Regions from separate parts of the Streptomyces sp. NPDC039462 genome, predicted to be linked through region 1. Evidence: riboswitches for the same ligand, from Rfam matches in the RefSeq annotation. Region 1 holds a riboswitch; each other region holds the start of a gene.

Region 1 (6,919 bases):
TACGACGCCGTCCTCGAAGCTGCGCTTCTGCTGGTAGCCCGCGTCCGTGAACACCTTGATCATCTTGGTGTTGGCGGGCAGCACCTCGGCGGCGAAGCGCCGGATGCCGCGCTCCCTGGCGACGGCCGCGATGTGCTCCAGGAGCGTGGAGGCGACGCCGCGGCCCTGGTGGGCGTCCTGCACGAGGAAGGCGACCTCGGCCTCGTCCGCGGGCGCGCTGGCGGCCATGCCGCGGTCGTCGATGCGGTCGTAGCGCACGGTGGCGATGAACTCGCCGCCCACCGTGGCCGCGAGGCCCACCCGGTCCACCTGGTCGTGGTGGGTGAAGCGGTGCACGTCCTTGGCGGACAGCCGTGGGTAGGGCGCGAAGAAGCGGTAGTACTTCGACTCGTCCGAGACCTGTTCGTAGAAGCTGACCAGGCGGTCCGCGTCCTCGGCCGTGATGGGCCTGATCCGGGCGGTGCCTCCGTCGCGCAGCACCACATCGGCTTCCCAGTGGGAGGGGTAGTCGTGCCGATCCTGCTGATCCGACGGGGTCTGCATGGGGCCAGGGTACGGGTCGCGCGGCCGTCGGGGCCGGGGCAAGCTGGGACGGGTCGAGGGCGGCCCGGGCCGGACGCGGGTCGGCAGAGCACCCGTGACGGCATGAGACACTGGTCTAGACAAGTGTGAGACACCTGGAAGGGCAGCAACACATGGCTGAGCGCCGCGTCAACGTCGGCTGGGCCGAGGGCCTTCACGCCCGACCCGCCTCCATCTTCGTCCGTGCGGCCACGGCCGCCGGCGTCCCCGTGACGATCGCCAAGGCCGGCGGCAACCCGGTCAACGCCGGCTCGATGCTCGCCGTGCTCGGCCTGGGCGCCCAGGGCGGCGAGGAGATCGTGCTCGCCTCCGACGCCGAGGGTGCCGACGCCGCACTCGACCGCCTGGCGAAGCTGGTCTCGGAGGGGCTCGAGGAGCTTCCGGAGACGGTCTAGGACACGTTTCCAGCATTACGTGGATGGGGTCACCCGGAATTCCCGGGTGACCCCATCGACGTATGCGGGCGTACGCATCGACGGATGCATCGCCTCGACAGATGCAGCGACGTATGCGGGATTATCCGCTCGGAGAAATAGCTTTCTTCTCGTATACGGAATATACGGAGCCTCCGTTAATTCCGGAGGCCCACCGTGTTTACGGCATGTTGCGAATCCCTCACATGGCCGGCCCGGCGTGCGGGGCGCAATCGGTGGGCGGCCGCGGCCCGTTCGGCGTGCGCGGCGGTGAGTGCCCTGGCCCGCTCGGGGTCCCGGCGGGCGACCGCGTCGAGGATCGCGGCGTGCTCCGACCAGGACTCACCGGGCGCCGCCGGGGCCTGCACGACGTACATCCAGGCGACCTTGTGCCGGAGCTGGGTGAGCAGCGCGCTGAGGCCGGGGCTTCCGGAGGCCTGGGCGAGCGTCTCGTGGAACCAGCCGCCCAGCGAGCGCAGCTCCTCCCCCAGGCCGCTCCTGGAGCGCTCCTGGCCCAGCCTGACGAGCCCGCGCAACACCTTCAGGTGCGCGTCCGTGCGGCGCTGCGCTGCGCGCGCCGCGGCGAGCGGTTCGAGCAGCGTCCTGACCTCCAGGAGGTCGGCCGCCTCCTGTTCGGTGGGCTCGGCGACGCAGGCGCCCGCGTGCCTGCGGGTGACGACGAAGCCCTCGGCCTCCAGCGTGCGCAGGGCCTCGCGCACGGGCACCCGGGAGACGCCGTAGCGGCGCGCGAGGAGTTCCTCGGTGAGCCGGCCGCCCCTTTCGTGGACGCCGGCGACAATATCGTCCCGAATGGCCGTGCATACAGAGTGCGCGGGCACGCGCATGATCGGACCTCCGCCTTAATCCCCGCGAAACGCGGTCGACCGACACTCATTCAGTGACTCTATTGCAAAGCGCGGGAATTTCCGACGGCGGGCCGGAAATCATGGATATCTTTTGGCCAACGCGAAAGCCCCGGCTCTGGGCGAGCCGGGGCTTTCGGAGCTGTGCGGGGTCGGCGTCTGCCGTCCGTCGTCCGTCAGACGTTGACGCCGTGCGAGCGGAGGTACGCGACCGGGTCGATGTCCGAGCCGTACTCCGCGCCGGTGCGGGCCTCGAAGTGGAGGTGCGGGCCGCTGGAGTTGCCGGTGGAACCGGAGAGGCCGATCTGCTGGCCCGGGGTGACCGTCTGGCCCACGGTGACGCCGAGGGACGACATGTGGCCGTACTGGGTGTACGTGCCGTCGTTCATCTTGATGACCACGTTGTTGCCGTAGGCGCCGCCCCAGCCGGCCTCGACGACGGTGCCGGAGCCGACCGCGTGGACCGGGGTGCCGGACGCCGCGTGGAAGTCCACGCCGGTGTGGCTGCCGGAGGACCACATGGCGCCGCCGGTCTGGTAGCCCGTGGAGACGTACGAGCCGCTGATCGGGGAGACGTAGGTGTTCAGGCGCTTGCGCTCGGCCTCGCGGGCGGCGCGCTCCTTGGCCTCGCGCTCCTTCTTGGCCTTCGCCTTGGCCTCGGCCTCGGCCTTGCGCTTCTCCTCGGCGGCCTTCTTCTTGGCGGCCTCTTCGGCCTTCTTGGCTGCGGCGGCGTCGTCGGCGGCCTGCTGCTGCGCCGCGGCCTGCGCGTCGATGCTCGCGGCGAGCGAGTCACCGACGGATATCGCCTGGGTGAGGCCGGTGTGCTCCATGGCGGCTTCGTCGGGGGCGGCGAGCGCCGGGGCGGCGAGGCCGCCGATGACACCGGTGGTGGTGAGCGCCGCGACACCGGCGACGTTCGCGGTGGTACGCGTGAGGCGGCTCGGACGACGGTGCTTCCCGGTGGCACGGGTGAACGCCATGTGGCGGGTGATCCTTTCCTTCCTTCTCGCCTACCGGGTTAGCTGACGGGTTCGGAGCAGGAAGGTCTCCTACGGGTCCCTCGCCTCGCGGCAAGGTGCCCGATTCACCCCAGGGGACATGTGGGTCCCCGGCTCCCCTGGCTCGCGCCGTACGGGGACTCGGCGATGACTGTCCGGTGCCGCGGATGCGGCGTACTGCGCGACGAACAGCCGGGTCGACGCTAAACGCGCCGTCTTCAATCGACAAACAGAAGTCGCCTTTTGTAGCGCACGCCACACGGCAGACAGGCAACCACTGTATGAATTCGGACATATGGGGACCCCAGTGCCTGAAGCGGTCACCGGGGTCCCGATATGTCCTGACTGTGACTCAGCCGTCACTCAGCCCGTGACGACACTCACTTCGCCGATGCCGAGCGCCCTGACGGGCTCCTCGATCTGCGCGGCGTCCCCGACCAGGATCGTCACCAGGCGGTCCGCCGGGAAGGCGTTCACGACGGCGGCGGTGGCCTCCACGGTGCCGGTGGCGGCCAGCTGGCGGTACAGCTGCGCCTGGAAGTCGTCCGGGAGGTTCTGCTCGACCTGGTCGGCGAGGGTGGCCGCCACGGAGGCCGCCATCTCGTACTTCAGCGGGGCGACGCCCACGAGGTTCTGCACGGCCACGTCGCGCTCGGCGTCCGTGAGGCCCTCAGCGGCGAGGACGCGCAGGACCTGCCACAGGTCCTCCAGCGCCGGTCCCGTGTTCGGGGTGTCCACGGAGCCGCTGATGGCGAGCATCGCGGCGCCCGAGCCGTCCGGCGCCGAACGAAGGACCTGGCTGAACGCCCGTACGCCGTAGGTGTATCCCTTCTCCTCGCGCAGGACGCGGTCGAGACGCGAGGTGAGGGTGCCGCCCAGGCAGTACGTGCCGAGGACCTGGGCCGGCCAGACGCGGTCGTGCCGGTCGGCCCCGATGCGGCCGATCAGCAGCTGCGTCTGGACCGCTCCGGGGCGGTCCACGATGACGACGCGGCCGCGGTCGTCGGCGGTCACCGGCGGCACCGGGCGCGGCTCGCCCGGGGAGCCCGTCCAGGCGCCGACCGTGTCCGCGAGGACGGCGTCCAGGTCGGTCCCGGTCAGGTCGCCGACCACGACGAGGGTGGCCGTGGCGGGGCGGACGTGTTTCTCGTAGAAGGCGCGCACCGCCGCCGAGTCGATGGCCGCGACCGTCTCCTCGGTGCCCTGGCGGGGGCGGGACATGCGCGAGGTCGCGGGGAAGAGCTCCTTGGAGAGCTCCTTGGCGGCGCGGCGGGCCGGGTTGGCGGCCTCGTGCGGGATCTCGTCCAGGCGGTTGCGGACGAGCCGCTCGATCTCGCTGTCCGCGAAGGCGGGGGCCCGCAGGGCGTCGGCGAGCAGGCCGAGCGCCTTCGGGAGCCGGGAGACCGGGACCTCCAGGGAGACCCGCACGCCCGGGTGGTCGGCGTGTGCGTCGAGCGTCGCGCCGCAGCGGTCGAGCTCGGCGGCGAACTCCTCGGCGGAGTGCTTGTCGGTGCCTTCGTTGAAGGCCCTCGCCATGATCGTGGCGACGCCGTCGAGGCCCTCGGGCTCGGCGTCCAGGGGCGCTGCGAGGTTGATCTCGACGGCGACGACCTGCTGACCGGGGCGGTCGCAACGCAGCACGGTGAGGCCGTTGGGCAGCGTGCTGCGGTCGGGCGCCGGGAAGGCCCAGGGCCTGGCCTGTCCGGCCTCGGGCTGGGGGTGGAACTGCATCGTCGCGGCCTCGGTCACTTCGCCGCCTCCTCTTCTTCCTCGGCGGCCTCTGCGCCCTCGTCGGCGGCGGTCACGGGTTCGTACACGAGCACGGCGCGGTTGTCCGGGCGCAGGCGGGCCTTGGCGACCTCCTGGACCTCTTCCGCCGTGACGTCGAGGACGCGCTGGACGGCGGTGAGGGCGAGCTGCGGGTCGCCGAACAGGACGGCGTACCGGCAGAGTTCGTCGGCGCGGCCCGCGACCGTGCCGAGCCGGTCGAGCCACTCGCGCTCCAACTGCGCCTGGGCGCGCTCCATCTCCTCCGGAGTGGGGCCTTCCGCGGCGAAGCGGGCCAGCTCCTCGTCGACGGCGGCCTCGATCACGGGGACCTCGACGTCGCCGGACGTCTTCACGTCCAGCCAGCCGAGCGAGGGCGCCCCGGCGAGGCGCAGCAGGCCGAAGCCCGCGGCGACCGCGGTGCGGTCCCGGCGCACGAGGCGGTTGTAGAGCCGGGAGGACTCGCCGCTGCCGAGGACGGTGAGGGCGATGTCGGCCGCGTCGCACGCGCGCGTGCCGTCCTCCGGGAGGCGGTAGGCGGCCATCAGGGCGCGGGCCGGGACGTCCTCCTCGACGACCTCGCGCAGCTCCTCGCCGATGCGCTCGGGCAGGGACCCGTCACGCGGCGGCTGCTTGCCGTCGTGACCGGGGATCGACCCGAAGTACTTCTCGATCCAGGCGAGCGTCTGCTCCGGGTCGATGTCGCCGACGACCGAGAGGACGGCGTTGTTGGGCGCGTAGTACGTGCGGAAGAACGCGCGCGCGTCCTCCAGGGTGGCCGCGTCAAGGTCGGCCATGGAGCCGATCGGCGTGTGGTGGTACGGGTGGCCCTCGGGGTACGAGAGGGCGGTCAGCTTTTCGAAGGCGGTGCCGTACGGGACGTTGTCGTAGCGCTGGCGGCGCTCGTTCTTGACGACGTCGCGCTGGTTCTCCATGGACTCCTCGTCGAGGGCGGAGAGCAGCGAGCCCATCCGGTCGGCCTCGAGCCAGAGGGCGAGCTCCAACTGGTGGGCGGGCATCGTCTCGAAATAGTTGGTGCGCTCGAAGCTCGTCGTGCCGTTGAGCGAGCCGCCCGCGCCCTGGACCAGCTCGAAATGGCCGTTTCCGTGCACCTGCTTCGAGCCCTGGAACATGAGGTGCTCGAAGAGGTGCGCGAGGCCGGTTCGCCCCTTGACCTCGTGGCGTGAGCCGACGTCGTACCAGAGGCAGACCGCGGCGACGGGGGTCAGGTGGTCCTCGGAGAGCACCACGCGCAGGCCGTTGGCCAGCCGGTGCTCGGTCGCTGTCAGGCCGCCGGAGCCGGCCTCGGCTGTGGCCGTGTGACCCATGGGCATGTACGTCCCTTCGATCGCTAAAACATTGCTGGTTCTGCCAGTCCTGCCACTGTATGCAAGCGTGCGGACACCTGACGAAGTTCCCGGTCCGCCCTCGGCGTAGTCGCGTGTGACACCGCCGGTGCACGGGTCGTGGTCGGCGTTGTCAGTGGGACAGTCCACAATGGTCGGCGTCAGAACCCGCACTTGCTTGGTGAAGGAGCCGCAGCAGCGATGGCCCGCCGCAGCACGAAGACCCCGCCGCCCGACGACGCGTACGAGGAGAAGATCCTCGACATCGACGTAGTCGACGAGATGCAGGGCTCCTTCCTCGAGTACGCGTATTCGGTCATCTACTCCCGCGCCCTGCCGGACGCCCGCGACGGCATGAAGCCGGTCCACCGCAGAATCGTCTATCAGATGAACGAGATGGGCCTTCGCCCCGACCGCGGCTATGTGAAGTGCGCCCGCGTCGTCGGCGAGGTCATGGGTAAGTTGCACCCGCACGGAGACGCGTCGATCTACGACGCGCTGGTGCGCATGGCCCAGCCCTTCTCGATGCGCCTCCCCCTGGTGGACGGCCACGGCAACTTCGGCTCCCTCGGCAACGACGACCCGCCGGCCGCCATGCGGTACACCGAGTGCAAGATGGCCGACGCCACCTCCCTGATGACGGAGTCGATCGACGAGAACACCGTCGACTTCGAGCCGAACTACGACGGCCAGGAGATGGAGCCGTCCGCCCTCCCCGCGGCGTATCCGAACCTCCTGGTCAACGGCGCGTCGGGCATCGCCGTCGGCATGGCGACGAACATGCCGCCGCACAACCTCGGCGAGGTCATCGCCGCCGCCCGCCACCTGATCAAGCACCCGGGCGCCGACCTCGAGACCCTGATGAAGTACGTGCCGGGCCCCGACCTGCCCACGGGCGGCCGGATCGTCGGGCTCAACGGCATCAAGGACGCGTACGAATCGGGCCGCGG
Region 2 (6,919 bases), on a different contig from region 1:
CGGCCTCGGTCTCCGTCTCGGCGGGCTGCTGATCTCTCATGCGTCCATGGTGACTGCCGCAGGCCCGCCGCGGCAGTCGGGACGACCCTGGCCGAACCCTGATATCGCCCCTGAGACGCCTCGGGTCCCACCCCTGATAGGGGCGGGGCAGGGGCCGAGATCAGGGAATTCTCGGGGGTCGACCCTGATGCTCGTACCCGAGCCCGCGTGTGAGGATCAATGACATGCCGGAAGCCGCTGCCCCGCCCATCGAGGACGTCCGACCGCTGCGCAAGCTCTATCGCAGCGGTGACGGCCGTTGGCTCGGTGGCGTCGCGCGCGGCCTGGCCGGACACCTCGGGCTGCCCGTGATCTGGGTCCGGCTGGTCTTCGTCGGCCTGTTCACCGCGGACGGCCTGGGCGCGCTGCTCTATGCGGCGTTCTGGTTCTTCGTCCCGCTCGGTGTGGGCGGCGTCGACTCCGAGCGGCCGCCCGCGGCCGTCACCTCCGAGACCGCGCCGGACGGCCGCCGAAGACTCGTGGCCCGCAAGCCCGACAAGGGGCAGCTCGTCGCGCTCCTCGCGATGGTCGTCGTCGCCATGGTCTTCGTCGGCAATGTGGACCTGGACGGCTCGACCAAGGCCTATGTCGTCCCGACCCTGCTCGTCGCCGCCGGTGTCGCCCTGGTCTGGCGGCAGGCCGACAACGCCCGCCGGGCGCGCTGGATGGCCGTCGGCCGTCGCAGGCGCACCCTCACCATCGCCCGGTCGGCGGCCGGTGTGCTCCTGGTCGGCGCAGGCGTCTCCGGCATCTTCGTGCTGCAGGGCTCCGCCGCGCATCTCGGGGCCGTGCTGCAGGCCTCGCTCGCCGTGCTCGTCGGCATCGCGCTGCTCGCCGGCCCCTATCTCGTCCGCATGATGCAGGACCTCTCCGAGGAGCGGCTGATGCGCATCCGCGCCCAGGAGAGAGCCGAGGTCGCCGCCCATGTCCACGACTCCGTGCTGCACACCCTCACCCTGATCCAGCGCAACGCGGAGAGCGCCGGCGAGGTCCGCCGGCTCGCCCGCGCCCAGGAGCGGGAGCTGCGGGCCTGGCTCTACAACCCCGAGGGCAGCGGCAAGGACGAGGACGAGGAGCCCGACACCCTCGCCGAGGCGGTCCGCCGCAGCGCCGCCGAGGTCGAGGACAAGCACGGCGTCCCCATCGAGGTCGTCATAGTGGGCGACTGCCCGCTCGACGAGCCGCTGACCGCACAGATGCAGGCCGCGAGGGAAGCGATGGTCAACGCCGCCAAGTACGGTGGCGAGGGCGGTGCGGTGCAGGTCTTCGCCGAAGTCGAGGAGGAGACGGTGTTCGTGTCCGTCCGGGACCGCGGTCCGGGCTTCGATCTGGATTCCGTGCCGGACGACCGCATGGGCGTACGAGAATCGATCATCGGCCGCATGCAGCGCAACGGCGGCACGGCGCGGCTGCGCGCGGTGCCCGGCGGCGGCACGGAAGTCGAGCTGGAGATGGAGAGGACGGCGACGACATGAGCGACGCGACCGGGGCGAGCGAGCCCACGGAGCCGACCGGGACGGACGAGGGCGGCGGTGCGGGCGGGCGTCGCGTGCGAGTCGTCCTGGTCGACGACCACCGGATGTTCCGTACGGGAGTGCAGGCGGAGATCGGCCGGACGGACATCACCGGCGTCGAGGTCGTCGGCGAGGCCGCCGACGTCGACCAGGCGGTCACGGTCATCACGGCCACCCGGCCGGAGGTCGTCCTGCTGGACGTGCACCTGCCGGGCGGCGGTGGCGTGGAAGTCCTGCGCCGCTGCTCGCCGTTGATGGCCGACGCGGAGAGCCCGGTGCGCTTCCTCGCGCTGTCGGTCTCCGACGCCGCCGAGGACGTCATCGGCGTCATCCGGGGCGGTGCCCGCGGCTATGTCACCAAGACCATCACCGGCACCGACCTGGTGGACTCCATCTTCCGCGTGCAGGACGGGGACGCGGTGTTCTCGCCGCGCCTCGCCGGGTTCGTCCTGGACGCCTTCGCCTCGACGGACGCGCCCCCGATCGACGAGGACCTGGACCGCCTCACACAGCGCGAGCGGGAGGTCCTGCGCCTCATCGCCCGCGGGTACGCGTACAAGGAGATCGCCAAGCAGCTCTACATCTCCGTGAAGACCGTCGAGTCACATGTGTCGGCTGTTCTGAGGAAGCTGCAGCTGTCCAACCGCCATGAGCTGACCCGGTGGGCGACGGCGCGGCGGCTGGTCTGAGCGGACGAAGCGCGCGGGGAGTCGGCTCACGCCACGCGCGTGGCTCCTGCGAACGGCATCTGGTCGATGGGTGCGAGCCGCACCGGGGCGCTCGGATTCGGGGCGTGGATCATCTGGCCGTTGCCGACGTAGAGGCCGACGTGGCTGATGCCGGAGTAGAAGAACACCAGGTCGCCGGGGCGTAGTTCGGAGCGGGAGACGCGCTTGCCCGAGTCGATCTGGGCGTACGTGGTGCGGGGCAGCGCGACCCCCGCCGAGCGGTACGCGGCCTGGGTGAGCCCCGAGCAGTCGAACGCGTTCGGGCCGGTGGCGCCCCAGACGTAGGGGCTGCCGATGGCCTTGTACGCGTAGGAGACGGCGGTCGCGGCGCGGGCGTTGGGGGCCTTGGCGGCGCCCAGGGAGGCGTCACGGGTGTCCGAGCGGGAGGCGCGGTCGTCCTCTTCCCGGCCGGCGAGCTCCGCGCGCTGCTCGGCGGTGAGCCGGGACAGCAGCCGCTTCGCCTCGCCGAGCTTCCTGGTGATCGTCTTCTTGTGCTTGTCCAGCTCCGCCTGGCGTGCGCGGAGGGCGGTCAGCCGGTCGTCGGCCTCGCCGCGCAGCCGGTCCATCTCCCGGAGCTGCTTCCGCACATCGCGGACGGCGAGGGCCTGCCGGCTGCCGGCCCGGTCGGCGCGTGCCGCGCGGTCCAGGAACTGTTCCGGGTCGGAGGAGAGCGCGAGCTGCACGGAGGGGTCGATGCCGCCTGCGCGGTACTGCGCGGCGGCGTACGAACCGAGGCTGTCGCGGGCGGTGTTGAGCTTCTCCGTCTTGCGGGCAGCCGTGTCGCGCAGCTCGCGGAGCGCTTTCTCGGCCTTCTCGGCCTTCTCCTTCGCGCCGTTGTACTTCTCGGTGGCTGTCTCCGCCTCGCGGTAGAGCGCGTCGACCTTGGACTTCACCTCGGCGGGGCCGAGCCGGGGGTCCGCGTGCCCCGTGCCGTCCAGGGCGGTCGCCGACGCGGCTCCGGCGAGGGCGAGGGTTGCGGCGGTGCGGGCCGTGCTGCCGCTGAGCGAGCGCTGTCTGGGCTTGCGGTGCGCTGCCACGAAGTGGGGCTCCTTACGTGTCCGGCGGCGGCCCGCACAGGGGGACGGGCCGCCGCCGGTTTTCTCGGCGGTGGCGACCGACAGCCGTCCCGGGTTCGGACGGCGGTTGGGGAGCCGGTCACCTGGTGCAGGACGCTAAACCCGACCGTCACGGGTTGGTGAGGGAGTGCGCGCAACTGGCGGAAGTGGGCGGACAGTGACCGACAACGACCGTGCCGTTCGCGGGACGGCGGCTGCTTGGTGCGCGGCCGTGACCGATGGCTCGTTTCCGGCTTGCCCGGCCGGAGTGTGGTGCTATGGGGGCGCCTGCCACGCCCGGCCCGAGGCCCGGCTAGGCTCCGGCCTCATGGACCTACTCATCCATCTCTTCGTCGGCCTGCACATCATCGGCATCGCCTCGCTCCTGGGCGGCTTCCTGACCCAGATGAAGCAGATGGGCCAGGGCACCGCGCGCTTCAGCCCCGGCATGCTGCACGGCGCGTTGATCATGCTCGTCACCGGTGTGGTCCTGGTGGGCCTCAACCAGGCGGACGACAACACGGTCAACAACGTCAAGATCGGCATCAAGCTGGCCCTGCTGATCGTGATCCTCGCGCTGGTCTATGTGAAGCGGGACGAGGAGAAGGTCGACAAGGGCATGTTCGGTGCGGTCGGCCTGCTGACCACGGCGAACATCTTCATCGCGGTGCTGTGGACCTGAGTTTTCACGCCTCACGCGCGCGTGGCCCGCATCCGGGGAGGATGCGGGCCACGCGCGCGTAGTGGGGTGCGTCGGTCTCAAGAGCGTGCTTCGTCCTTATGCGGGGCGCACCACGCTGTGGATCGGCATGTAGTAGATCGACTCGACGCGGACGTTCGCGCCCGGCTTCGGGGCGTGGACCATCTTGCCGTTGCCGATGTAGATCCCCACGTGACTGATGTCGTCGTAGAAGAACACCAGGTCACCCGGCTTGGCGTCGGCGGTCTTCACGGTCGTGCCGACCTTCACCTGGTCCCAGGTGGTGCGCGGCAGGGAGATTCCCGCGGCCTTCCAGGCGTCCTGCGTGAGTCCGGAGCAGTCGTAGGAGTCGGGGCCGGTGGCGCCCCAGACGTACGGCTTGCCGATCTGGGCCTCCGCGAAGTCGATGACCTTCGCGGCCTTGGTGGCGTAGCTGCCGTCGGTGCTTCCGGAGCCGGTGCCTGTGCCACCGGTGCCGGTGCCAGAGTCCGAACCCGAACCCGAGCCCGCGTCGGAACCGGAACCGGAACCGGATCCGGAACCAGAGCCCTGGTCGGCCCCCCGCTCCTTCTCCCGCTGCGCCGCCTCCTCGGCCTTCCGCTCGCGCTCCGCCTCCGCGGCCTGCTCGCGGGCCAGCTTCTCGGCCTTGCGCTTGGCCTCCTGCTTCTTCTTCCGCTCGATCTCCGCGAGCCGCGCCTTCTCCTCGGCGGTCAGCTTCGAGAGGAGCTCCCGCGCGTCACCCAGCTTCTTCTGGACGGTCCGCTTGCTCGTCCTGAGGTCGTCCCGCGACTCGCTCAGCGTCTTGAGGCTCTTCGCGGCCTTCGTGCGCTGCTCGGTCGCCGACGCCTGCTGCGCCTGGTAGTCGTCGACCGCCTTCTTCTGGCGCGTGGTCAGCCGGTCCGCCAGGTGGTTCTGGTCGAAGTAGCCCTGCGGGTCGTCGGCGAGCATCATCGTGGCCGTCTCCGAGACGGCGCCGGTGCGGTACTGGGCGGCGGCGAAGGAGCCCAGCTCCTTGCGCGCGTCGTTCAGCTCGTCCGTGCGTTCGGCCACGTCGTCGAGCAGACGGTCGACCTTCTTGCGCTGCTTGTCGGTGCGCTCCTTGGCCGAGTTGTACTTCTGGGTGGCCACGCCGGCCTGCTGGTAGAGCTCGTCGACCTTCTTCTGGATCTCTTCGAGGCTGGGCTTCGCCGGCGCGGAGGGCGCCGCCTGCGCGCTCTGTGCCAGGAGGGCGACGGAGGTGAGGGCCGCCGTCGTGATGCCGAGGGCGGGGGCCGTGCGTAGGCCGGCTGAACGGGTCCGCGGCTTGCGGTGCGACGCCAAGGGAGGCGACTCCTTCCGTAGACCGCCTACCGGGTTAGCTGTCGGGTTCGGGCGGGTGGTTCGGAAGGCTGCCCTACAGTCCCGTACTTCGTACGGGACCGATTCACCCCAAGGTTCTGGTGGGTCCCCGGCTCCGAACACGTCGGACTCGGCGGAGGCCACCCGTTCCCGGCGGGGTTCGCCGGTGGGGGGCGAGTGGCCCGCCGGGCACGCTAGCCAACCCGTGAGGCCCCTGTGAAGGTTGATGTTCGATATGCCCGATACATTTTCGTGACTTTACGAGACCCTTGACGCGGACACGACTGAGACGGCGCGAGGCGTAGCGGAGTGTGATCATCTGTGGGCGCGGAGTAGGTGGGCGGGGGTGTGTCCGGAACCGCAGCGGGTTGTCAGTGGGGCCGCCTAGACTCGGGAAGCGATGAGCAGCCTCTTTGATGACAGCTTCCTGGCGGACCTGCAGCCCTCCCGGGCCGCGGACGAAGCGCCCCCGCCGCCGCCCGAGGACAGCGCTCCGGAGCCCATTCCGGACGATTTGTTCGACGGGAAGTTCGACGCGCCCATGACCCGGGAGTCGCACTACCGCGACGGCGCCCCGCGCCCGGTCATCGACCCGGCGTCGCTCCTCGACGGGCTGAACGAGAACCAGCGCGCGGCCGTCGTGCACGCCGGCTCCCCCCTGCTCATCGTGGCCGGCGCCGGTTCCGGCAAGACCCGTGTGCTGACCCACCGCATCGCGTACCTCCTCGCCGAGCGCGGCGTGCACCCGGGCCAGATCCTCGCGATCACCTTCACGAACAAGGCCGCGGGCGAGATGAAGGAGCGCGTCGAGCAGCTCGTCGGCCCCCGGGCGAACGCGATGTGGGTCTCCACCTTCCACAGCGCCTGCGTCCGCATCCTGCGCCGTGAGTACAAGAAGCTGGGCTTCACCTCCTCCTTCTCGATCTACGACGCCGCGGACTCCAAGCGCCTCATGGCCCTGGTCTGCCGCGACCTGGATCTCGACCCGAAGAAGTTCCCGCCGAAGTCCTTCAGCGCCAAGATCTCGAACCTGAAGAACGAGCTGATCGACGAGGAGGACTTCGCCGGACAGGCCGCCGACGGCTTCGAGAAGACCCTCGCCCAGGCCTACGCGATGTACCAGTCACGCCTCCGCGAGGCGAACGCGCTGGACTTCGACGACCTGATCATGACGACGGTCCACCTGCTGCGCGCCTTCCCGGACGTCGCCGAGCACTACAGGCGCCGCTTCCGGCACGTCATGGTCGACGAGTACCAGGACACCAACCACGCGCAGTACGCCCTGGTGCGCGAGCTCGTCGGCCCCTCCGGAGGCGAGGAGGACGACCCGGCCGAGCTGTGCGTCGTGGGTGACGCGGACCAGTCCATCTACGCCTTCCGCGGCGCCACCATCCGCAACATCCTCCAGTTCGAGGAGGACTACACCGACGCGACGACGATCCTCCTGGAGCAGAACTACCGCTCCACGCAGACGATCCTCACCGCCGCGAACGCGGTCATCGAGCGGAACGAGAGCCGCCGCCCCAAGAACCTCTGGACCAACCA
Region 3 (6,919 bases), on a different contig from region 1:
CTTCCGCAGACGCGACTTCACCGGCATCGTCGACGGCATCGTCATAGCCGGGGTGACCGCGACCGGGTTCGCGTTCACCGAGAACATCCTCTATCTGGGCAACGCCTTCGTCACCGACCAGCTGAGCCGCGAGAGCGGCCTCGCGTCGGTGACGGCAGCGACCTTCTTCGTACGCGTCGTCATGTCCCCGTTCGCGCACCCGCTGTTCACGGTCCTGACCGGCATCGGCTTCGGCATCGCCGCGCTCTCGGCCGAGCACCGGCACCTGCGCCGCGTGCTGCTCCCGCTCACCGGACTGCTGCTCGCGATGGGCGTGCACGCGCTGTGGAACGGCTCGGCGGTCTTCGGGCAGTACGGCTTCTTCGCCGTGTACGCCCTCTTCATGCTCCCGGCGTTCGGCCTGCTGACCTGGCTGGCGATCTGGACCCGGCAGCGCGAACTGCGCATGATCCGCGCCGAGCTGCCCGTGTACGCGGCGGCGGGCTGGCTCACGCCGCCCGAGCCGTACGCGCTCGGCTCGATGCGCGCCCGCTCGGTGGCCCGCGACTACGCCTCGTACACCTGGGGAAAGGCCGCGGCCCGCACGGTCGCGGAGTACCAGATGTACGCGACGTCGCTCGCGTTCCTGCGCCACCGGGGCCGCCTCGGGCGGGCCGGTGCCGACTTCGTCGTACGCGAGCGGGAGCTCCTCGAAAAGCTCTGGGAGCGCCGCGAACCGTCCCGCCCCGCGCTGGCGTACGCGGCCGGGGCGACGGCGCCGGCGGTGCCCCCGATGCCGTACACGCCCTACCAGCCGTACCAGCCGTACGGCCACACCCCGCCCCCGTACGGGCAGCCGCAGCCCCACCCGGCGTACGGCTACCCGGCGCACAACCCCTACCGCAACATCTGACCGCCGGGCGTCAGGCGGACGCCGCGGTCAGCGCCGCGACCTCCGCCTCCGTCAGCTCCAGGTCGCCGACCGCGAGCAGGGCGGGCAGCTGCTCCACCGTGCGCGCGGAGGCGATCGGCGCCGCCACGGTGGGCTGTGCCGCGAGCCAGGCGAGCGCCACCGTCGCGACCTGGGCGCCCCGCGCCCCGGCGATCTCGTCGAGCGCGGCGAGGACACGGTCGCCCCGCTCGCTGCCCACGTACTCCTCGACCCGGCCGCTCCGCGCGCTCTCCACCTGGGCGCCCCCGCGATACTTGCCGGTGAGGAAGCCGGACGCGAGCGCGTAGTAGGGGACGGCGGCGAGGCCGGAGCGGGAGGCGACCTCCTGGAGCGGGCCCTCGTAGGTGTCGCGGGAGACGAGGTTGTAGTGCGGCTGGAGCGCGACGTACCGCGCGAGGCCCTCGCGGTCGGAGAGGTCGAGCGACTCCTGGAGCCGCTCGGGGGTGATGTTGGAGGCCGCGATCGCCCGCACCTTGCCGGCCCGCACCAGTTCGTCGAGCACGCCGATGATCTCCTCGACGGGGAGCGACGGGTCGTCGTAGTGGGTGTAGTAGAGGTCGATGTAATCGGTGCCGAGACGGCGCAGGGAGGCGTCGACCGCGCCCTTGACGGTGGTCGCGGAGAGGCCCTTGTACTCGGGGTGCGCGCCGACCTTCGTGGCGATGACGACGTCGGAGCGGTTGCCGCGCTCGGTCAGCCACTCGCCGATGAGGGTCTCGGACTCGCCGCCCCGGTTGCCCTCGACCCATGCCGAGTAGACGTCGGCGGTGTCGATGAAGTTGCCGCCGGCCGCGGTGTAGGCGTCGAGGACGGCGAAGGACGCCGTCCGGTCGGCGGTCCAGCCGAAGACGTTGCCGCCGAGGGAGAGCGGGAAGACCTCGAGGTCGGAAGAGCCAAGCGGGCGTAGAGAAGTCATATGTCCCTCAACACCGGCGCCGGAAACGGAATTCCGTTCGGCCGGACCGGCAGCCCTGGCGTCGGGGGGTTGTCGCCAGGACCGCCGGAGTCTCTCAGAAGGGGGTGGGGGCTGCGTCCCGGAGTCGGGTCAGGGGTTCAGGCCCTTGCTCTGCAGCCAGCCGAGGGGGTCGATCCCGGAGCCGCCGGGCGTGTGGACCTCCAGGTGGAGGTGGGGCCCGGTGACGTTGCCCGTCGCGCCGACGCGGCCGATGACGTCGCCCGTGCTGACTTTCTGGCCGGCGCTGACGTTGAGCGAGGACTGGTGGCAGTACCAGATCTCCGTGCCGTCCTCCAGTTCGAGCACGGTGCGGTAGCCGTACGCGCCCGCCCAGCCGGCCTCCTTGACAGTGCCGGTGTGCACCGCCTTGAGCGGGGTACCGGTGGGAGCAGCGAAGTCCAGACCCGTGTGGTGCCCGGAGGACCACATGGAACCGGCGTCACCGAAGTGCGACGTGAGGGTGTACGAGGAGGTGGGGATGGCGTAGCTCTTGGCGAGCTTGGCGCGGCGCTCGGCCTCGGCCTTCGCCTTCCGGGCCTCCTCTTCCTTCTTCTTCTTGGCCGCGGCCTTGGCGTCCGCCGCCTTCTCGGCCGCCTTCTGCTGTTCGGCGGCCTCTTCGGCGGCCTTCTTGACGGCGGCCTCCTCGGCCGCGGTCCGCACGGCGGTGTCCGCCTGCTCCTGCTGGTTCTCGGCCTGCTGCATGATGCGGGCGCGCAGCGCCTCGCCCGCGTCGGTGGTGCCCTGCTCGGCGTCGGCGGTGCTGACACCGGCGGCGGTGAGCGGAGCGGCGGCCGCGACCGTGGTGGTCTCCGGCGAGTCCTCGGACATCAGGGACCCGACGCCCGGCAGGGACTCGGCCGCCGGCAGCGAGTCGGCGACGGCGCCCACGCCCGGCAGGTCGGGCAAGGATATGGAGACCGGCGGCTTGCCGTCCTGGGCGGTGGCGATGCCGCCGGCGCCGACGGCGGCGATGACGCCCACGCCGAGCACGGTGGAGCTGCGGGCAAGCCCGCCGCCGCCCTTCTTGTGCACGCGGTGCCTGCCGCGGACGGGGCGGATGGACTCCTCGGTGGGGTTCCACTCCTCGAAGGTGTCGAGGGGGCCCTCGTCGTACGAGCCGAAGTCGTCGTCATTCGGCACGTACACGGCTCGGGGGGCAGGCCGGTTGGACGCCACTGGGGCGCGCTCCTTTCCTTCCTTCTCGCCTACCGGGTTAGCTGACGGGTTCGGAGCAGGAAGGTCTCCTACGAACACCTGGCACGGAGGCACAGCTGCCCGATTCACCCCAAGTTGGTGGTTCCCCGGCTCCCTTGCGGGATTAGGCGCGTGCGCGCGGAGCCGCCTCTAGTGACGGCTGGGACGACCGCGCTGCGTTATCGAACGTTAATAGACAGGGGGTCCGTATTCCAAGCCGTTCCGGTTGATCGTTAACGCTGATCGCGTGTACGTACCGGGACACGAGGGTGCGGACCGGGGCGAGTTGACCCCCGGCCTTCAAACACCGGAGCTTCACATTTCCTTGACAGTGTGTCAGTTGTTATGCGGAGGGGTGTACTTCAGTCACCGGCGGTGACCTCCGGATCGCCGGCGGCGGGCCGCCGCACCGCGAGCAGCGCCATGTCGTCCGTCATGGCGCCCCCGGTGTGCCGCCGCACCTCCCCCGCCAGGGCGGCGAGCAGCGCGTGCGGGCCGCCCCGGCCCGGGAAGATCCGCCCGCCGAGCCGCGCCGCGGGATCGTAGAACTCCCCCGCCGCGTCCCGCGCCTCCGACAGGCCGTCCGTGTAGAAGAGCAGCGTCGCGCCGGGCGGGAACTCCGACTCGTCCGCCCGGTCCGGCCAGACCCCCAGGTCCCCCATGCCGAGCGGCAGCGCGGGCTCGCTCGCCGACATGACGCACAGCCGCCCGTCACCGCGCAGCAGCAACGGTGGCGGGTGCCCGCGGTTGATCAGGCGTACGGAACCCTCGCCGTGCCGGATCTCCGCGAGGACGGCGGTGGTGAACCCCTCGAACGCGTCGAGCCCGTCGCGCCGGGTGCCCTCACGCGCCAGCGCCCGCTCCAGGCGCTGTGCCACCGCCTCCAGGGTGGCCTCCTGCTCGGCGGCCTCCCGGAAGGCGCCGATGACGACGGCGACCGCCGCGACCGCGCCCATGCCCTTGCCGCGTACGTCACCGACGATGAGCCGCACGCCGTGCGGGGTGTCCTGCACGGCGTACAGATCGCCCCCGATGAACGCGTCGGCCTGCGCGGCCTCGTACCGTGCCGCGATGTCGAGCCCGCCGATGCGCGGGTCCGGCGCGGGCAGCACGGCGCGCTGGGTGGCCTCGGAGATGGAGCGGGCGATGGCGAGCCGGTCGTTGCCGCGGCGCACGACACGGTTGATCACGATGGCGAGGGCGGCGACGGTCGCCACGGTGACCACTTCGGTGACGGCCTCGACATGGCTGCTGACGCGGTTGCCGTAGTGCAGGAAGTAGTGCAGGAAGAGGACGGCGCCCGTGGCCGCCGCGCCGGTCAGGACAGTGCTGAGCAGCGAGTAGAAGGGAGCGGCGATCAGCGGGGCCGCCGTGAAGAGCGGGGCGGCGGTGAACTCCGGCGGGGTCGACACGTCGTAGGCGACACCGACGATGAGCAGCAGGAGAGGCAGGACCCGCACGAAGGCGCGCTCGGTACCGGTGGCCCCCCTGGCCTCCCTGGCCCCTCTGTCCCCCCTGACCCCTCTGCCGTCGGGTACTCCTCGCTGCCCCACCGCTTGTCTCCCGCCGACTCCGCGCCCATCACCGCGCTCCACCCAGGGTTCCCGCAGCGGGAGGAGGGTGCGACCTGGTGTGGGCCGAGCGGGTTACGGGCCCGGAAAACACCTGAGGCCGGGAAGCTGATGCTTCCCGGCCTCAGGCCTTCAGTAGCGGGGACAGGATTTGAACCTGCGACCTCTGGGTTATGAGCCCAGCGAGCTACCGAGCTGCTCCACCCCGCGTCGGTAAACCCAACAGTACGCCATCCGGAGGGGTGCGTCGAACCACTTGACTCAGGGTGGGCCTGCGCTCGAGCAGCCCGGAGGGGTGCCGACCCCGGCGGTATGTTCGAGCCTCCACGGTCGATCCACGCTCCACGACGCCTTCTCCAGTGACCGGTTGCACCGAACGCTTACTGCCTCTTTCCCACCGGGAGTGACCAAGCAATGTCAACCATCACCAAACTCAGCGAGCTGAGCGGCGAGTACGTCCTCGACACCGCCCGCACCCGCATCGGCTTCGTCGCCCGGCACTCGGTCGGACCCCAGGTCCGTGGGCACTTCGAGGAGTTCGAGGGCAGTGCCCAGCTCGACGGCGACGACCCCTCGAAGTCCGCCATCCGGCTCACGATCCGATCGAAGAGCCTGCAGAGCCACAACAAGTTCCGCGACGACCCGGTGCGCGCCAAGTTCCTGGACGCGGAGAACCACCCCGTCATCACCTTCGCGTCCACCGAGGTGGAGCAGGTAGACGGAACCACCTTCAAGGTGACCGGCAACCTGACCCTGCGCGGCACGACCAGGCCGCTCACCCTGACCGTCGAGACGACCGGCGGCGAGAACGACGCACAGGGCGACCTGCGCGTCGGCTTCAAGGGCAGCGTCCTGATCAACCGCAAGGACTGGGGCGCGACCGCGAACGCCGCAGACGTACTCTTCGTCAGCCCGAAGGTGACGGTCGAATTCGAAATCGCGGCACTCCGCCGCCCCTGACCCCCCACAACACACCGAAAGCCCAGCTCGGAGACGACTCCGAACTGGGCTTTCTCTGTAGACCGTGTGGGACTCGAACCCACAACCAATGGATTAAAAGTCCACTGCTCTGCCAATTGAGCTAACGGTCCTCGTCGGTGCACCCCCGAGCATAGCGGGAGGGGGCCCGTCATCCGATCGGGTATCGCCGTCGAGGACCAGTGCTGTTGCGGAACGGGAGGTTCCGCGGAGCTGTGGAAGCCTCCGCGGCAGCCTCCCGCCGCGTGTCAGATCGACACGCCCAGCCTCACCACATCCTGCTCGCTGAGCACTCCCGCGTAGGCGTGCACGTCGTCCACGGCCCCGTGCAGGTACTCGCCCCGGCCGTCCGCCGTCGTGGCCCGGCCGACCTGCGGCCCGGCCTCGGCCCGCCACGCGTGGTGGAACGGCGCACGGGCCATCGGTGTGCCGTCGACGTACAGCAGCACCTCGTCGGCCCCGTCGTCGTACACCACCGCCAGGTGGTGCGGGTCACCCGGCGAGGCCCAGCTGTTGTCCGCCTTGAGCGTCGTCGTCTCCGCTCCCGCCCGGTCCTCGTGAGCCAGGGTCAGCTCCCATATCTGCCGCTGCGGCGTGTACCGCAGCGTGGCGAGGTCGTTGTGCTCGCCCGGCAGGGACAGGACCGTCATCGTCCGGTCCTCGGCGGCCGGGTCGATCCGCACATGTGCGGCGAGCGAGAAACTGTCGCCGGTGTCCACGACCGGGGCGCCGGTCGCGGCGAAGTCGCCGTCGCCGTCCAGGAGCAGTTCCCCCTCGCCCACCATCGCCGGGTCCCCCGGACCGCACTCGGGGTCCATGGCCGGGTCACAGGACTGGTCGTCGCGGCGGATCTTCGCGTCACCGCCCAGCTTCAACGGCTGTCCGCCGCCCTCCTCGGGGCTCGCTCCCCCGGACGCCTCCTCGAGCTGCCAGCGCCCCGCACGCACGGCCGCGCGCTCCGCGAGGTCCGCCGCTTCCGCCGGGACGACGACCCGGTTCCACGCGCGTACGTCGGCGATCCGGCCGGCCCAGTTCCCGCCCTGCCCGGACTCGCCCAGGGCCCGGCCGATCTGCGCGCCACCGCTTCCCCGCGGCGCCGGAGCGTTCTCCGCCTTGTCGACGAGGCGGCCGTTCACGTACAACCGGGCCGTCTTCACCGCCGGGTCGTACACACCTGTCAGCTGCGCCCACTCCCCGCTCTCCGGAGTGCCGCCCTTCGCCCGTACGGCAGCGCCCTCCGGCCCGCCCAGCGCGAAGGACCACGACCCGTCGCCGTCGGTCCCCAGCCGG
Region 4 (6,919 bases), on a different contig from region 1:
TGCGTGATGAGGAGACCTCGGTCCAGGAAATCGATCAGGTCTTGGCGCTGGCCCTCGGCCAGGACGGTGCGGTACAGGCCCATCCGGGAGCGGGGCTGGTCCAGGGTGTAAGAGCGGCGCCCCGACCAAACCACGTGCAGCGGAAGGTCCACGGTGCCATGAGTGGGGCCGGTCAGGTCCTCCAGGCGTGCGGGAAGCCGCTTGGTGTACTGCTCGCACAGCATGTCGAAGGCGTTCGGCACGGGGAAAGACACGGACGGCTCGGCCATGCCCCCAGTATCGCCTGCGGGCGCCATGACGGTCACCCCGGGCGCAGGAGACGCCACCGGCAGCGGGATGTCCGTGGAAGGGGCCCGGTCACCGGTCGCCCGCGTTCGACGCGCCCGGGCTTCAGAGCAGCTGACATTTAACAGCACCGTTCACGGGCATACGGTTGATGCAGCCGGGTTGAAGACAGCAAGGTGAGCCAGACACGGAGATCGCCTATGAATGCCCTGAGCGTTGTATTTTTATGCCTGTTCATAGCCGTTGGACTGCTTCAGACCGTAAAACCACAACTGCTGTGGAGGATGAACCGGCCCCTCCAGGCGCCCTTCGTCAAGGACTACAAAGCCACCGAGCCTTCTCCTGCCGGCTACGTGATGATGCGTGTTGTAGGCGGGCTGGTCCTGGCGGCCGCGCTGATGATGCTGGTCTTCGTCCTCCGTTAGGCACACTCCCGTCGGCAGTTCGGCCCATACCTGGGCCTCGGTCCACTCGGTGGGCAGGCGGAAAGCGGTCACTCACGACAGCCCGAAGCCGGGCCGCAGTTGGTTCCCTGTGCAGCCCGAGGCGGGCGCGAGATGGCGACTCCAAGAACCACGGCGACGCCAACGACGAGAACCTGCTCCCACGTCATCCAACGCTCCCCCGAACCAGGGGCTTCGCGGGTCAGTCGAGGCAGAACTCGTTGCCCTCGATGTCCTGCATCACGATGCACGACTCGTTGTCCTCGTCGGCGGGCAGCAGTTGGACGCGGACCGCGCCGAGTGCGACCAGGCGGGCGCATTCGGCCTCGAGGACGGCCAGGCGCTCCTCCCCCACGAGTCCGGTGCCGGCCCGCACGTCCAGGTGCACCCGGTTCTTGGCGGTCTTGCCTTCGGGGACGCGCTGGAAGAACAGGCGCGGGCCCACCCCTGAGGGGTCGCTGCACACGAACCATGCGCCCCGCTCCTCGGCAGGCTGGGCGCGGTTGAAGTCGTCCCAGGTGGCGAAGCCCTGCGGGGGCGGCGGTACGACGTAACCCAGCACCTCGCACCAGAAGCGGGCCACCCGCTCGGGCTCCGCGCAGTCGAAGGTGACCTGGAACTGCTTGATCGTTGGCATCGGCGCACGATAGCAGGGGCCGTGTCGCTCATCTCCGGGCGCGGTTGCCGAAGTTGTCCGGCCGGCCCGGTCCACGCACGAAGGCGGGGCCGCCTTCGTGCGTGGCGCTCAGTGCCCCGGAGTCCGCTAGCGGACGTCGACGTAGTCCTCGCGGCCGTAGTCGGCGTAGTGGGAGCTGACCGTGTCGGTGTAGCGCATCTGCCAGGTGCCGTCCTGCTGGGCGGTGAACTTCTTGCTGAACGTGCCGTTGCTCAGCGTCCTGGTGCTGCCCAGTTCCTTCCAGGCGGAACCGGCCGTCGCGGCCTTGAACCAGACGCGGATCTTCTGCCCGCCGTACGGCCGCCAGGTGGAGCCGGACTTCTGCATCAGGCCGCCCTTGGCGGTGACCTTGGTGCCCTTGCGGACACCCTCGGGCGTGACACCGTCGTCCCAGACCTGGGTGTACTTGCGGCCCAGCTTGAAACTCGCGCTGTCCACGCCCGAGTTGACCAGGCGCAGCCGCCACTGGGCGCCCGCGTCGGCCTTCTTCGGCGAGGAGGCGGTGAAGGAGTCGCCGTAGGCGGCGTCGAAGGTGCCGGTGCTCGACCAGGTCCCTCCCGCGGGGCGGTGGTCGATGGACACCTGTGCCTTGGTGCCCGCCGGGTAGGTGCCCTGGGTGACGCCGAGCTTGCCGGTGAAGGTGACCTTGCGGTACTTGCTCACCGTGGCCTTGACGTCCGTCAGCTCGCTCGTGCGCGGGGGCGTGGCCAGCGTGAAGGAGTGCGGGGCCGGGGCCGTGAACCAGTTCCGCGCACTCGGCTGGACGCTGACCGGGCCGCTGCGCCGGACGGTGTAGCCGGTGGAGAAGGCGCCGTTCTCGCCGCTCACCACGATCTTGCCGGGGTCTCCGGTGCCTTCGGTGCCGATCCGCACCTCGGCGGCGAGCGGCTTTTCGGTGCCGTCGTCCGCGATGCGGGTGAGCTTGCCGCTGACCGGGATGTCACTGCCGTAGGGCGCGGTGACCGTGCCGGCCGGGGCGTCGACCTTGAGCTTCAGTTCCTGCCGGCGGAAGGGCAGGTGGAGCGACTCGTACTGCTGGTCGAACATGTACTCATAGGTGACGTCGGTGCCGCCCTCACCGGAGTACCCCGACGTGGTGAACCGCCCCGCCGCGTTCGTCCACACCCATCCCTCTCTGCGGGTCTCCCGGGCGCGGTAGTACATGCCCACCCCGGCGAAGGGCTTCACCTCGTGGGTGCGGGGATCCTCGGCCACCAGGGACCCGGTGACCTTGGCGGTCGGGTTGTCGTAGGAGATCCAGGGGTGGCTGCTGGTGAGGGTCAACTTGGGGTTGAGCCCATAGTTGAGAAAGCCGGTCGACCGCTGGACGATCTCGTCGGGCTGTCCGTCCCTGGCCACGACGTCGATCACGTAGGCGCCCATGGCGGGCAGGGTGACCGGCTCGGAGCGGAAGGTGTCCTCGTAACACTGGCCCGTGTCGGGGCAGGTCTCGGTGCCGGTGAGGCGGAGACTGGCGAGGACCTCGGGGTCGTTCTTGGCGTGGATCTCGAGCGTGACGTCCCTGGGGTGGAAACGCGCGGACATATGCTCGTAGAGGGCGTAGAGCTTGCCGCCCTCCTGCAGGGTTTCCGTGCGGCTGCGCGAATCGCCGTCCCCTGCGTGCGCCGCGGGTGCGGCGACCAGTGTGGCAGTGCAGACCACGAGGCCCGTGGTCAGCGCCGCCGTGAACTTCTTCAAGACTCCCCCATCGGATCTTGCTGTGTGTGTCGCGCGTTTGACCGGTGGGGTGGGCGAATGGTTGTGCGACTGGTGGCGCGGGTCAGGGCTGTCAGGGTGTCGGTGTCAGTGGTGCCGCCCCTGCGGGCCGTGCGGAGCAGTCATGTCGGCTGTCCGGCAGGCCCATGACGTTCAGGCGGCAGACATTCAGTTCCAGGTCTGCGCAGGCGAGCAGGCACGGCCAGGTTCTCTTCCGGCCCATCGTCAGCCAACCCGTCACCGCCATGCCGGTCATGTGCGGTGCTCCGACCGGCAGTTCAGCTGTCGCTTCGGACGAGAGGCCGCCTCATGCCCGGTTCGGCCGGATGCTTCGCGGCCGCCGGTAACACACAGCAGGGCCCGGACCCACATGGGATCCGGACCCTGCTGTTGCAGTAGCGGGGACAGGATTTGAACCTGCGACCTCTGGGTTATGAGCCCAGCGAGCTACCGAGCTGCTCCACCCCGCGTCGTGTTCCTTCACCCTACGCCACTTGGGAGGTCCCTCGCACCACGGTGCGGGCACCGCAGGCATCCGCGGGCGGCGGCCGACGCCGGTTGGGCGGCATCTTGTACGCGGACAGGCCGGCAAGTGCCTTGCCCGGCCGTGCAGTACACAGCCGCAGAACATTTCCCTTTCACATCCGCCCCCGGGCCGCTTTTCGTTCCCCTGTCAGTTTTCGTCGGAATGGAAAGGGAAATCCCTCAGGCCGGTCGGGTGGGCGCCGTTGCGGTGACTGTTCTTCTTTTCTGGGCAGGCGTCACTTTCTTTACCGGGCATGCCGTTCCGCCTGCCCGCCGGGGACGAGTTGCGGGCGTCCGGTCCCCACAAGCCCTTGCCAGAAGCGTTATTGACGTGGTGTTCGCTGTTGTCTCACGACGGCAGCGATTGCCGCTCCCCCACGAGCGGACCCCGGGACGGACCGGGCAGGCCGACAGGTCGACCCCGGCCGGAGGTATGACCGTTCTGCCGCGAATGGCCACCTTTGCTCCTGTCCGTATTCCACCGAATCGGGCAACCTTGAGGCTTTAGTAGCCTAGGTAAGGATTTGACCGCTCTGTGGATGACTTGAGCGAAATGCCGCCCTCTGCTGCCCGGCCGTGCCGCATGCCACCCGTCTCCCGTCCAGTGAAATGGGTCACGCCCGGCGGCCCGTGGCGGCGCGGGCCGCTGTGTGCGGTTTCGTTCTGCGCAAAGAGAGTTGAGTTTTCGATCAAAGAGAGGGCGGGGTCGCGAGGGCCCGGGAAGGGCCCCGTGCATTCCCCTCATTCGAATTCCGGCCTTGTTCCGCACCGGCTTTCTCGCCTAACGTCACCGTCAATCCGGATGGAACGCCGAATCCTGCCGCTGTCCGGAAACTCTCCCACCCACACCCACTCACTTACGCACGGCAGGAGCGGGGGACCCAGGTAAGCCGCCGATCCCGGTGACGGGACGGCTCGGGGTGAAGTCGCATTCGCTGCGACCGGACATCTCCCGTCCGAACCCGACAGCTCACCCCGCAGGCGACGGAGAGGAATTCGTCATGCCCGCAAAGGGTAAGCACCGCCGCCCCAAGTCCAGCCCGCTCACCCGGGGCATCGCCGCCGCGGGCACGGGCGGCGCCGTGCTCGTTCTTCCGGTGCTCGGCGCCACCACGGCCGCCGCCGCGCCGGCCGCCGCGGCCGCCAAGCCCGCCGCGGCCCCGAAGACCTATGTCGTCGTCGCGGGTGACTCCCTGGCCGGGATCGCCCGGGAGCACTCCGTGAGCGGCGGCTGGCAGAAGCTGTACCAGGACAACCGCGGCGTCCTCGGCGACGACCCGAAGCTGATCCACCCCGGCCTCAAGCTCACCCTGGGCACCAAGGCCCCGGCCGCCCCCGAGCGGGCGGACCGCTCCGAGCGCGCCAACGCCGCCGAGCCCGCCGCGGTGAAGAAGTCCTACGCCAACAACCTCGACGGCTGGATCCGGCAGTCGCTCGACATCATGGCCCAGCACGGCATCCCCGGCACCTACGAGGGCATCCACCGCAACATCATGCGGGAGTCCTCCGGCAACCCGATGGCCATCAACAACTGGGACTCCAACGCCGTCGCGGGAACCCCCTCCAAGGGCCTCCTGCAGGTCATCGGCCCCACGTTCTCCGCCTACCACGTGCCCGGCACCTCGACGGACAGCTACGACCCGGTCGCCAACATCACCGCCGCCTGCAACTACGCGGCCGCCCGGTACGGCTCGATCGACAACGTCAACGGCCCCTACTAGACCGCACCCCCACCCCTCCCCGGTCGGTGACTGAGCCCCGGAACGCATGGCGTTCCGGGGCTCTTCGCGTGGTCAGGCCGCCGCCCATGTCATCGGATCTGTGCAAACACGGGTCGGTTCACAGCATGCTCAAGGAGAATGGGCCGCTCCGGTTGTCCGTACTATCGCCGTGTCAGGGCATCTGTGTACTGAATATTGCTGTCACCCCGCAGGCCCGGGCCCCAACCCCGGTCCCGGGAAGCACACATGTGCAGCAGGCTCTTCAACTCCGGCCCCAGGTCCGGGAAAGGTTGTGCGCCCCATGTCCGAGAACGTTTCCGCCACCGAACTGACATCGCAGTACACCGCTCAAGTCCGTGCCGACCTCGAACGCAACGCCAAGGAGCAGCAGCGCCTCAGCGCGGAAATCGCCTCCTTGCAGGAGCAGTTGGCGGCCCATCAGCGTGACCACGCGGTGCTGGTCAGCATCCAGCAGGCGCTCGGCGAGGAGCCGGCCGCCCCGGAGCCGGCGGCCCCGCAGGAGCGGGCCGCGGTGCCCGCCCCCCGTACGAAGAAGAAGTCGCCCGGCTCCGCCGCGGCGGGCAAGCGGGCGCGGGTGACCACGAGCGCTCCGCAGAAGGCGGCCGCGGGCAAGGGCGCCGGGAAGGGCGCTGCGAAGAGCGCCGGGAAGGGGGCCGCGAAGAGCTCCGGCAAGGAGGCAGGCAAGACCGAGGCAGGCAAGGCCGAGGCCGCCAAGCCCGCCAAGCCGGCGCAGCCGACGCTGGTCGAGCTGATCCGCGGGCATCTCGCCGAGCAGAGCGAGCCGCGCTCGGCGGCGGAGATCGCCACGGCCCTGGGCCAGGCCCACCCGCAGCGCAGCGTGAAGACGACCGTGGTGCGCACCACGCTCGAAGGGCTGGTGGCCAAGAGCCAGGCCCAGCGCAGCAAGCAGGGCTCGTCCGTGTTCTACACCGCCGCTGCGGCGCCGGTGCCCGCGCAGGCGGCCTCGGCACCGGCCGGGAAGCAGGGCGAGGAGCAGGACGGCAAGAAGCAGGGCGGCGCGGTGCAGGGTGAGGAGCAGCCCGCGGCGGCCGGTGCATGACCTCACTCATGGCCTTGCTCATGACCTTGCTCATGGTCTCGCTGCGGCAGGCCGGTGCCGGTCGCGTTCCGGCGGCGTCGCCGGTGGTCGGGTGAGGGCAGGCGGGGGACAGCAGGCATGACGGCTGGCCGGCCGGGCCGGCCTGCCGTCATGCCTGCTGCCGTGCGGCAGTTCCGGTGGCGGGGTCCGGCCGGGCGGGTCGGGCGAGGGGCCCGGACGGCGCAGTACATGTGTCCCACAAGAAGTCGTGGGGTACCCGTCGTCTCGCGATAGCGCCCCTGCCGCGTGTCACGCGCCGCTGTGCGTGGCGCGGTCCCGTCTCGAACGATCGGAATCCAGTGAGCGAGAAGAAGAACCCGGTGTCGGCCGCCGCGGAGAAGGCTGTGCAGAAGGTCCAGAACGCCATGCGGTCCGGTAACGAGATTCCCGGTGCCCCGGGCCCGGAGGCGGTGCCGGTGGAGGAGCCCACCGA

What was found. A riboswitch is a leader RNA that binds a small molecule or an ion and turns the genes downstream of it on or off. The one in region 1 is predicted to bind cyclic di-AMP.
Region 2: linked by a shared signal. The riboswitch ahead of ACZ7LU_RS15535 (C40 family peptidase) and the one ahead of ACZ7LU_RS00580 (M23 family metallopeptidase) in region 1 are both predicted to bind cyclic di-AMP.
Region 3: linked by a shared signal. The riboswitch ahead of ACZ7LU_RS22390 (M23 family metallopeptidase) and the one ahead of ACZ7LU_RS00580 (M23 family metallopeptidase) in region 1 are both predicted to bind cyclic di-AMP.
Region 4: linked by a shared signal. The riboswitch ahead of ACZ7LU_RS37365 (transglycosylase SLT domain-containing protein) and the one ahead of ACZ7LU_RS00580 (M23 family metallopeptidase) in region 1 are both predicted to bind cyclic di-AMP.

Annotation. Positions count from the first base shown of each region.
Region 1 covers NZ_JBVKAO010000001.1:152,009-158,927, reverse strand. Annotated here, with positions in the region: gene ACZ7LU_RS00595 (bifunctional acetate--CoA ligase family protein/GNAT family N-acetyltransferase) at 1-543, opposite strand, end outside; gene ACZ7LU_RS00590 (HPr family phosphocarrier protein) at 696-977, shown strand; gene ACZ7LU_RS00585 (GntR family transcriptional regulator) at 1,154-1,840, opposite strand; gene ACZ7LU_RS00580 (M23 family metallopeptidase) at 2,035-2,838, opposite strand; cyclic di-AMP (ydaO/yuaA leader) riboswitch at 2,852-3,013, opposite strand; gene ACZ7LU_RS00575 (M16 family metallopeptidase) at 3,220-4,605, opposite strand; gene ACZ7LU_RS00570 (M16 family metallopeptidase) at 4,602-5,957, opposite strand; gene ACZ7LU_RS00565 (DNA topoisomerase (ATP-hydrolyzing) subunit A) at 6,171-6,919, shown strand, end outside.
Region 2 covers NZ_JBVKAO010000002.1:1,097,733-1,104,651, reverse strand. Annotated here, with positions in the region: gene ACZ7LU_RS15560 (PspC domain-containing protein) at 1-40, opposite strand, end outside; gene ACZ7LU_RS15555 (PspC domain-containing protein) at 225-1,514, shown strand; gene ACZ7LU_RS15550 (LuxR C-terminal-related transcriptional regulator) at 1,511-2,242, shown strand; gene ACZ7LU_RS15545 (C40 family peptidase) at 2,269-3,318, opposite strand; gene ACZ7LU_RS15540 (hypothetical protein) at 3,665-4,018, shown strand; gene ACZ7LU_RS15535 (C40 family peptidase) at 4,115-5,356, opposite strand; cyclic di-AMP (ydaO/yuaA leader) riboswitch at 5,365-5,520, opposite strand; gene pcrA (DNA helicase PcrA) at 5,775-6,919, shown strand, end outside.
Region 3 covers NZ_JBVKAO010000004.1:19,725-26,643, forward strand. Annotated here, with positions in the region: gene ACZ7LU_RS22380 (PrsW family glutamic-type intramembrane protease) at 1-892, shown strand, start outside; gene ACZ7LU_RS22385 (aldo/keto reductase) at 903-1,847, opposite strand; gene ACZ7LU_RS22390 (M23 family metallopeptidase) at 1,977-3,062, opposite strand; cyclic di-AMP (ydaO/yuaA leader) riboswitch at 3,074-3,221, opposite strand; gene ACZ7LU_RS22395 (PP2C family protein-serine/threonine phosphatase) at 3,443-4,690, opposite strand; tRNA gene ACZ7LU_RS22400 (tRNA-Met) at 4,788-4,861, opposite strand; gene ACZ7LU_RS22405 (YceI family protein) at 5,066-5,611, shown strand; tRNA gene ACZ7LU_RS22410 (tRNA-Lys) at 5,670-5,742, opposite strand; gene ACZ7LU_RS22415 (LamG domain-containing protein) at 5,878-6,919, opposite strand, start outside.
Region 4 covers NZ_JBVKAO010000010.1:35,177-42,095, reverse strand. Annotated here, with positions in the region: gene ACZ7LU_RS37390 (hypothetical protein) at 1-269, opposite strand, end outside; gene ACZ7LU_RS37385 (DUF6199 family natural product biosynthesis protein) at 486-710, shown strand; gene ACZ7LU_RS37380 (VOC family protein) at 931-1,365, opposite strand; gene ACZ7LU_RS37375 (hypothetical protein) at 1,492-3,102, opposite strand; tRNA gene ACZ7LU_RS37370 (tRNA-Met) at 3,517-3,590, opposite strand; cyclic di-AMP (ydaO/yuaA leader) riboswitch at 4,490-4,642, shown strand; gene ACZ7LU_RS37365 (transglycosylase SLT domain-containing protein) at 4,647-5,366, shown strand; gene ACZ7LU_RS37360 (hypothetical protein) at 5,668-6,447, shown strand; gene ACZ7LU_RS37355 (catalase) at 6,786-6,919, shown strand, end outside.